Regions from separate parts of the Luteithermobacter gelatinilyticus genome, predicted to be linked through region 2. Evidence: riboswitches for the same ligand, from Rfam matches in the RefSeq annotation. Region 2 holds a riboswitch; the other holds the start of a gene.

Region 1 (4,414 bases), 1.0 Mb from region 2:
GCTCACCCCGTCCGGTTTCATTGCCCTGCTCGCGGGCTGGTTTGTGACGGAAGTAGGCCGTCAGCCCTATACGGTTTACGGCCTGCTGCGTACGGATCAGTCCGCCTCCCCGATCCTCGGTGAACAGGTGGCCGTGTCGCTGTTGGCCTTTGTGGTGGTATATACCTTCCTGTTCGGCGCCGCCAGCTATTATATCCTGCGCACGCTTGCCAAAGGCCCGACTGAAAGCAGTGAGGAGGCCGATGAAACCCCGTATGGCGCGCATGGCCTGAAACAGCCGCCCACCGCTGCGGACATGCTGGGTGAATAAGGAGACGAACGATGTTCAATTTTGACAGCTTTCTCAATCTGCCGCTGATCTGGGGCGGCCTGATCGCTACCGCTATCCTGCTTTATGTGCTGCTGGACGGTTTTGATCTGGGGCTTGGCATCCTGTTTCCCTTCGCCCCCGATGAACAAAGTCGGGACCGCATGATGAACAGCATCGCGCCGTTCTGGGACGGGAATGAAACCTGGCTGGTGCTGGGCGGCGGTGGCCTGTTCGCGGCTTTTCCCCTGGCCTATGCGGTACTGTTGCCGGCGCTCTATATTCCGATCATCCTGATGCTGCTGGGGCTGATTTTCCGGGGCGTGGCGTTTGAATTCCGGTTCAAGGCCACAGGCCGGGACCGCCAGCTGTGGGATCTGGCGTTTCATAGCGGTTCGCTGCTGGCCACCTTTATGCAGGGCATGGTGCTAGGTGGGTTCGTGCAGGGAGTTATGGTAGCAGGCCGCAGCTTCGCGGGCGGGCCATTTGACTGGCTCACCGCCTTCAGCGTCATGACCGGTCTCGCCCTGGTGTTCGGCTATACCCTGCTGGGGGCCACCTGGCTGGTAATGAAAACCGACGGCCCCTTGCAACACTGGGCCCGGCGGGTGGCCCGGTATGTATTGGGTTTTGTGGGGCTTGGCCTGGCGTTGGTCAGCCTGACCATGCCATTCCTCAATGAAGGAGTGAAGGAGTTCTGGTTCTCTCTGCCCAACTTCTGGGCATTGTTGCCACTTCCACTGATCACCGCCGGGCTGTTCGCGCTGCTTTGGCGCAGCCTTGGCCGCGGCCGGGAGGTTCAGCCCTTTCTGCTCGCACTCACAATTTTCCTGATGGGGTTCCTGGGGCTCGGCCTCAGCCTCTGGCCCTGGGTTGTGCCCTACCACTTTACACTGGAAGAGGCCGCCGCCGCCCCGGAAAGCCTGTCGCTGCTGTTGGTGGGGGCGGTAATCTTCCTGCCGATGGTGCTCGCTTATACCGCCTGGAGTTATTATGTGTTCCGGGGAAAGACAGCGGAAAATGAAACCACTTACTAAAGGTCAGAAACAATGGCTATGGTTCCTGATCCTGGGGATCGGGAGCCTCGTCGCCACCGGCCTGCTCTCCCTCCTCGTCAAGCTGGTGATGAATATCTTCTGACGCCTGTGCTTGCGGCAATGCCGCTTTTCCGTTATAGCTTTTCCCGATGGTGCCTAGCCCCCGCATCGGGGACCGGGATAATAGGGAACACGGACGGAAATGATTCCGAAACCGTGGCTGTGCCCGCAACTGTATGTGGCGAGCCGCTTGCCCAGAGACCACTGGATCATCATACAGGATCCGGGAAGGTATGCAGACGGCCCTGACCCATGAGCCAGGAAACCTGCCATCACGTCGCCCGCCGGCCCTCGGGACAAGGGACCGGGACGGAACGGATTTTCCCCTCCGGTTATCCCCTTTGGCGACATGACTGTAACATGTGTGACAAGGTGCCCTTTTCGCCCGGGCGCCCTGCATTACGGGAGAGGATCCGGATCAGACATCATGAATGAGCAACACCCGCTTCATCAGCATCTTTTTCACATCTTCCTGTTGGCCCTTGCCCTGCTGATCGGATTTTTCAACCTGTTTATTGGCGAAGTTCCCCTTTCCGCCGGGGATATTCTGGCGGGCCTTGCCGGTACGGGAGACGAAACCACCACCATCATCATACAGGAACTGCGCCTGCCCCGGGTGGCCCTCGGGCTTCTGGCGGGAGCAACCCTGGGACTCAGCGGCGCAGCATTGCAGGGACTGTTACGCAATCCGCTGGCGGACCCCGGGGTGATCGGCGTGTCCTCCAGCGCGGGGCTCGGCGCCGTCATCGCCATTTATTTCGGGCTCAGCGCGAGCCTCCCCCTCACCGTGCCGCTTCTGGCCATGACCGGGGCGCTACTGGCAACCCTGGTGCTGTTGTTTCTCGCCGCCCGCGACGCCAGCATCCTGACCCTGATCCTTGCCGGCATCGGCATCAGTTCACTGGCCACCGCCCTGATGTCCCTGGTTCTTAATTTCGCGCCCACCGCCATGAGCGTACAGGATATGATCATGTGGCTGCTGGGCAGCTTGGAAAACCGTACCATCCAGGACCTGGGACTGGCGCTGCCCTTTATTCTGTTGGGCTGGGGCCTGATGTTGGGGGTCGGACAAGGACTGGACGCCACCAGCCTGGGCGAAGAAACCGCACATACGCTGGGCATCAACCTGAAACGGCTGAGGCTTCAGGTGGTTCTTGGCAGTGCGCTGAGCGTAGGCGCCGTGGTTTCCATCTGTGGAGCGGTGGGTTTTGTGGGGCTGGTGGTGCCCCATATCATGCGCCATTTCGTGGGGCATGCGCCCGGCCGGCTGCTGCTGTCCAGCGCCCTGGGCGGTGCCATTCTGCTGAGCCTCGCCGATCTTGCCACCCGGCTGCCAATAGGGCAGGGGCAGCTGCGCCTGGGCGTGGTCACCGCCTTTGTGGGCGCTCCGCTGTTCCTGTATATCATTTACAAAACCCGGGAGATGATGCGATGAACCATCAGAATGACGGACCGCTCGGACTGTGGGCCGAGGATCTCCGGGTCAAGGTTGGCGGCAGACAGATCCTTAAAGACGTCACCTTCTGTCTGCCCCGAGGCGGGGTTGTGGGCCTGATCGGCCCCAATGGCGCGGGCAAAAGCACTTTGCTGCGCGCCACGTTGAACCTGATCACACCGCAGAGCGGCCGGGTCCGGATTGACGGCCGCGACAGCGCCAGTTTCCCCCCGAAAGAGCGCGCCCGCAAGATCGCCTATATGGCCCAGGGCGCACCGGTACACTGGCCGCTGACGGTGGGGTATCTGGTGGCTCTGGGCCGCATTCCCCATCTCGATCCGTGGCGGAAGCTCGGCGCGCAAGACCAGGCAGCTATCGACCGGGCGCTCAGACTCACCGATACGCTACACTTGAAAGACCGAATCACCACCACACTCTCCGGCGGCGAACGGGCCTGCGCCATGCTGGCACGCGCCATCGTCTCCGACGCGCCCTATCTTCTGGTTGACGAGCCGGTGGCAAGCCTGGATCCGTTTCATCAGTTACAGGTGATGACGATCCTGAAGGATCTGGCGCGCGAAGGACACGGGGTCATGATCGTGCTGCATGACCTCACCCTGGCGCAGCGATTCTGCGATTACCTGATCCTGCTTCATGAGGGCGAAGTGCTGGCGCAGGGCGGCCCAGATACGGTGTTAAACGACGAATACCTTGCCCGCGCCTTCCACATCCGCGCCGCCCGCTGGCGGGAAAACGGGGATCATTTCCTAGTGCCGCGTACGGGGCTTGCGCCTTATGAGCGGGAAACGAAAAACGCCTGATAGGCCCGGAGCATGTCTTTGAGTACCGGCCGCAACGCCTGCGCCCGGTCTTCAAGGAAGGTATAGGGCGCCTCTTCCCGCATATAGCTGGCCTGCGCGATTTCCATCTGAATCGCGTGGATATTCCGCGCCGGATCGCCGTAATGACGGGTGATATAACCGCCCTTGAAACGGCCGTTCAGCACCGTCTCGTAGGGGGACTTTTGACCCAGTTCCAGAAGTCGCGCAGCCACCTCAGGGGCACAGCTCACCCCCCCTCCCGTGCCCAGGTTAAGATCCGGAAGTGTCCCCTCAAAAAACCGTGGCACCCGGCTCTTGATCGAATGGGCATCCCATAACAGGGCAACCCCATATTTTTGCCGCAAACGATCCAGTTCCGCCCGCAGCCGCTTGTGATAAGGCCGCCAGTACCGTTCAACCCGTTCGGCCACTTCGTCCGACGTCGGGGTCTCACCGTCAAGATAAAGCGGTTGGTCGTCAAAACTGGTGGTCGGGCAGATTTCCGTCTCGCTCTGTCCTGGATAAAGCGCGCTGCCGCCGGGATCCCGGTTCAGATCCACCACATACCGGCTGTAGCGGGCCCGGATCACCGAAGCCCCAAGCTCCCGGCAAAAATCATACAACCGGTCCACATGCCAGTCGGTATCCGCCAGTTCCCACCCCACTCCTGTCATGCGGCCGGCAAGGGCCCCGGGAATCTCCTGACCCACATGCGGCATGCTGATCAGCAACGGGCCGTCACCCGCCTCAAACT
Region 2 (4,414 bases):
CTGCCATAGATTGCGGAAGTAACCCGGATATTCTTTTTCCTGAGAAAGTCAAGCATATCCCAGCCGCTCCAGTAGCGAACGACCTGATCCGGGGCACGGCTCAGGATAGCTTCCGCTGTGGCCCTGACTTGCGGGAGGCCCAAGGCGCGCTCCCGGTAAAAACTGTGACGGGCGGTAGCATCCATTGACAGGGCCAAAATCTGGCTGCGCTCTGCCAGGGCCAGAACATACTGGTCTGCGCAATAGTCCAGGGAGATGACCTTGGGCAGGCTGTCCTCCGCTTGGGCACCACAGCCGAGCCCCCCAAGAAAGACGACGGCCATCCGGCAGATCAGGCGTCTGATAAGGAAGGCCGTCTTTTTCATCAGAATGTTCCTCTTATACCGGCATAGACAGACCGGTCCGGAGTGCCATAACCCAGAACCTGCTGATATTCCTTATCAAACAGGTTATCAATCCGGCCGAAGATTTCGATATGATCTTGCAGCCGGTAGCGGGCCCTGAGGTCAATGCGGAGCCAGGACGAAATGATTTGGCCGCCTCTGTCGTTTTCTTCCCCGTTATAGGTGGCGGCAAGGTTGATGCCCAGCCTGTCCGTAGCCTGCCAGTCCATCTGGCCATAAGCCATATGTTCGGGCACGCGGATAAGCTTTTCGCCACTGTTGCGGTCTGTGGCGTCCGTATAGGTGTAGTTGCCGCTGATCTTCAGCGTGTCTGTGATCTGCCCGACCAGCCGCAGTTCCACGCCTTGGGACCTGACCCTGTTGATGTTGTCATATCCTGAGGTAAAGGAAAAGTCGATCATATTGTCCACATCCTGGCGGAAATACGTGGCCGCAAGAAAAAGACGATCTTGCAGAAAAGCTTGCTCAATGCCGATTTCCCAGCCTTCGGATTCTTCCGGCTTGAGGTCGGGATTGGGCGCCGAAAGCCCGCAAAAAGTACAGACAAAGGTCAACTGGAACACGCTGGGCGCCTTGAAGCCTTCGGCCCAGTTGGCAAAAACCTTGGTGCCGGTGGCTTCGCGGTAATAGGAGGCGGTAAATCGCGGTGTCGTGGTTGCGCCATATTGGCTGTGATCATCATAACGTAATCCGGCTGTAAGTGTGAAGCCTTCTAGACCCTGCCAGCTGAGTTCACTGAACAGGCTGTCGATGTCAAAAGACTTGTCTGACACGCTTGCCGCTTTACTTGTTTCGTGTTGGGCGCCGAAAGAGAGAATGAAGGCCCGCGTGAGTTCCGCAATCCCCAGATAATCCAGATTAAAGCGGGTGCCTTCGGCGACAAAGGGTGCAAAGATTTCGCTAATGCTTTCCCGGTTGGTTTCTGCATAATCGACAGAAAAGGTATTGCGGAATCGATCATCTGCAAAATTCAGATATCCTTTGGCGCCAATCAGAAATTCCTCGGAATACCCGATTTCGGCACCATCCATCGGGCCGGCCTGGTCAAATTCATTACGGTTGTCCGTGTAGCGGCTGATCAGTTCAGTGCTAAATGTGTCATTAAGCCGGGCGCGGACTTTGCCGTGCAGGGTGTAATTCCAATAGCCGTCCTGTTCCGTGTTCCCGTCATTTTCATCGGCTTTGGAAATGCCGTCCGTGCGGATGCCGCTGAGGGACAGGTTAAAGGTGATTTTGTCATTGCCGCCATAAAGGCTGCCACTGCTGCGAAGCGTGTTATAAGAGCCGCCCTCCACGGAAAACCCGCCCCCCAGACCGGGTTTGCCCGTGGCGGTAATAATGTTGATTACCCCACCAATGGCGTCGGAGCCATACAGGATGGATTGTGGGCCTTTGAGAACCTCAATGCGGTCAATGCCAGTGGGGTCCAGATGGGCGAAATTATACCCGCCGCCGGGACTGGAAACGTCATTGATCTGAATGCCGTCGATCAGCACGACGGTTTGATCTGAACTTGCCCCACGGATGCGCAGGCTTGAGGTTCCGCCAAAGGCGCCATTGCTGTTGAGGGTAAGACCAGGGATGGTCTGCAAGGCGTCCTGAATAAACACCGTCTGGGTGGTTGTCAGGTCATCGGAATCAAGTGTTTCAATGCTGCTGCCCACTTCGGACAGAGGCCGGGCGTACCGGGTGGCGGTGACGACGATTTCCTCGTCCGCCACATAAGCACTTTCGGCGGCACTTTCAGCATAACCCGGAAGGGCGTGAAAGGTGATGAGAAAGGCCAGTAGGCTTGTACGTCCCGTAAGATGGTGTTTCCTCATAATATTATACTCCTCATTCAGTCGCAAAAGGACCGACTGTTTGTGAACCATGCGCTTGTGAGGAGATTTTGGGAAAACACCCGACCCTCCGCACCAGCAACTCCTGTCGCCAATACGGATGTTCCGCCCTGATCCATTGTCCCGATGGTCAGGTGGGCGACCAGATGGCAGGTTTCCTGGCTCTTGGGTTATTGCTTCTGTTTCGCCTTCCCGGACAGGGTCCAGTGACATTTAAAGAAAAGAAGCTCGCCAATTACAGTTGCGGGCACAGCCACGGCTTGGGAAATTCACAGAATATATTCCGTACCGTGTTCCCTTTTAACCCCGAAGGGCACCATCTGCGGCTGATATATACACAGAGTTGGCAAGTTGATCAACTAAGAATTCGTCTGAGAAGAGGGGCCCTCAGGACTGCCGGTCGTTTTCTTCCCGGGTGATATCCCCGACATCCAGAACCGGCGAGGCGTCCAGACGTTCTGCATCCATCATCTGGGCCACCCGTTGTAGGGCTGCGAGGATAAAGCTTTGTTCCCAGTCCTCCAGTTGGTCAAATTGGGTGCTGAATTTATCCTGCAGGGCGGGGGGGGCCTTGGTCAGTGTCGCATGCCCCTTATCTGTCAGGTGAACCAGAACCTTACGCTTGTCCTGGGAGTCGCGTTCCCGAAACACCATGTCGGCGGCGGACAAGCGGTCAACAATGGTTGTGACTGTGGCCTGGGTCAGGTTCATTTCCTGCGCCAGACGGCCGATGGTCACGTCACCAAGTTCATGGATCGTTTGCAGCAGCAGAAGCTGTGGCAGGGTCAGGCCGGTTTCCCGGGCCAGCCTTTTGGAATGCAGGTCCGTGGCGCGAATGATCCGGCGCAGGGCAACTAAGACTTTTTCTTTGGCATCCATAATTTTTGATCACCTTGGTTTCTGTCGTTTGTCCAGAAAGGTGGCATGGGACTAGGCAAAGCTCAAGGACATCTTTTGTGACATATCCTGTCTTGTAAGAAACGTTAATACAAATGGTCGGATTATTTCACAAAATTCACAAAAAGAATAATTTGAGTATCAAATTTTAAATAATAATATTATTTACGAAATAATTCCTGAATTATTCCTGTAATTGCTTGAAAAAAATATATAGAAATACTAAATAAATACCAAAATTTATCTTGAAGTTCAAAGTAAAGGATGGGCTTTGTATCGTTATGCTTTCTGACTATCGAATGCGGGAACCCCGGCAGGAAGACGCCGTTGCGGTGCATGACCTGATCGGTCGGTGCGAACCGCTGGATGAAAATTCCCTGTATTGCAATCTGTTGCAGTGTCGTCATTTTGCCGAAACCTGTGTTGTGGCCGAAAATGACGGCGGGGTGGTCGGGTTTGTGTCAGGATATATTCCCCCGCGGACCAGCAATACCATTTTTGTCTGGCAGGTGGCGGTTGACGAGACGGCCCGAGGCACCGGCCTTGGCAAGAAAATGCTGATGGAGTTGTTGTCGCGCCCGGCCTGTCGTTCCGTGAACTGGTTGCACACCACCATCACCGAAGACAATGCGGCCTCCTGGGGCTTGTTTTCCTCCCTGGCGCGGGATTTGAGCGCCCGCATCGTCAAAAAGGAATTCTTTGATCGCGATCAGGATTTTCAGGGACGTCATGACAGTGAGTTTCTGGCCGAGATTGGGCCTTTCAGAACCTATTTCATTTAGGGTTCTGGGACCAAGTCCCTGAATTTTATCGAAACCAAACATTCTTAACCCCAATGGATCTAAAAAGAGGAGTTTCCATGTCCAGCAAGCCGGCACTTGCCGTGAACAATGACACCCCCGATATTTTTGAGGAAATGGAATCGGAAGTGTGCAGTTACGCCCGGTCATTTCCGACGGTTTTTACCCGGGCGGATGGGGGCTATCTCTATGATCAGGAAGATAAAAAATATCTTGATTTTCTGGCGGGGGCAGGAACGCTGAACTATGGGCACAACCACCCTTATCTCAAGGGGGAGTTACTGGATTATATTGCCCGGGATGGTATTGCCCATGGCCTTGATATGCATACAGAGGCCAAGGAAGCCTTTCTCAAGGCGTTTGATGAAATTATTCTCAGCCCCCGAAAGATGAATTATGTGGTTCAGTTTACGGGGCCGACCGGCACCAATGCCGTCGAAGCCGCCCTGAAGCTGGCGCGTAATGTCAAAGG

What was found. A riboswitch is a leader RNA that binds a small molecule or an ion and turns the genes downstream of it on or off. The one in region 2 is predicted to bind cobalamin.
Region 1: another riboswitch for cobalamin. It lies ahead of FE788_RS13380 (FecCD family ABC transporter permease); the one in region 2 lies ahead of FE788_RS03985 (TonB-dependent receptor plug domain-containing protein).

What each region holds. Positions count from the first base shown of each region.
Region 1 covers NZ_CP040517.1:2,977,996-2,982,409, forward strand. Annotated here, with positions in the region: gene FE788_RS13370 (cytochrome ubiquinol oxidase subunit I) at 1-310, shown strand, start outside; gene cydB (cytochrome d ubiquinol oxidase subunit II) at 322-1,344, shown strand; cobalamin riboswitch at 1,478-1,692, shown strand; gene FE788_RS13380 (FecCD family ABC transporter permease) at 1,832-2,839, shown strand; gene FE788_RS13385 (ABC transporter ATP-binding protein) at 2,836-3,660, shown strand; gene hutG (N-formylglutamate deformylase) at 3,633-4,414, opposite strand, start outside.
Region 2 covers NZ_CP040517.1:878,331-882,744, forward strand. Annotated here, with positions in the region: gene FE788_RS03980 (ABC transporter substrate-binding protein) at 1-365, opposite strand, end outside; gene FE788_RS03985 (TonB-dependent receptor plug domain-containing protein) at 365-2,227, opposite strand; cobalamin riboswitch at 2,377-2,581, opposite strand; gene FE788_RS03990 (MarR family winged helix-turn-helix transcriptional regulator) at 2,633-3,124, opposite strand; gene ectA (diaminobutyrate acetyltransferase) at 3,424-3,924, shown strand; gene ectB (diaminobutyrate--2-oxoglutarate transaminase) at 4,002-4,414, shown strand, end outside.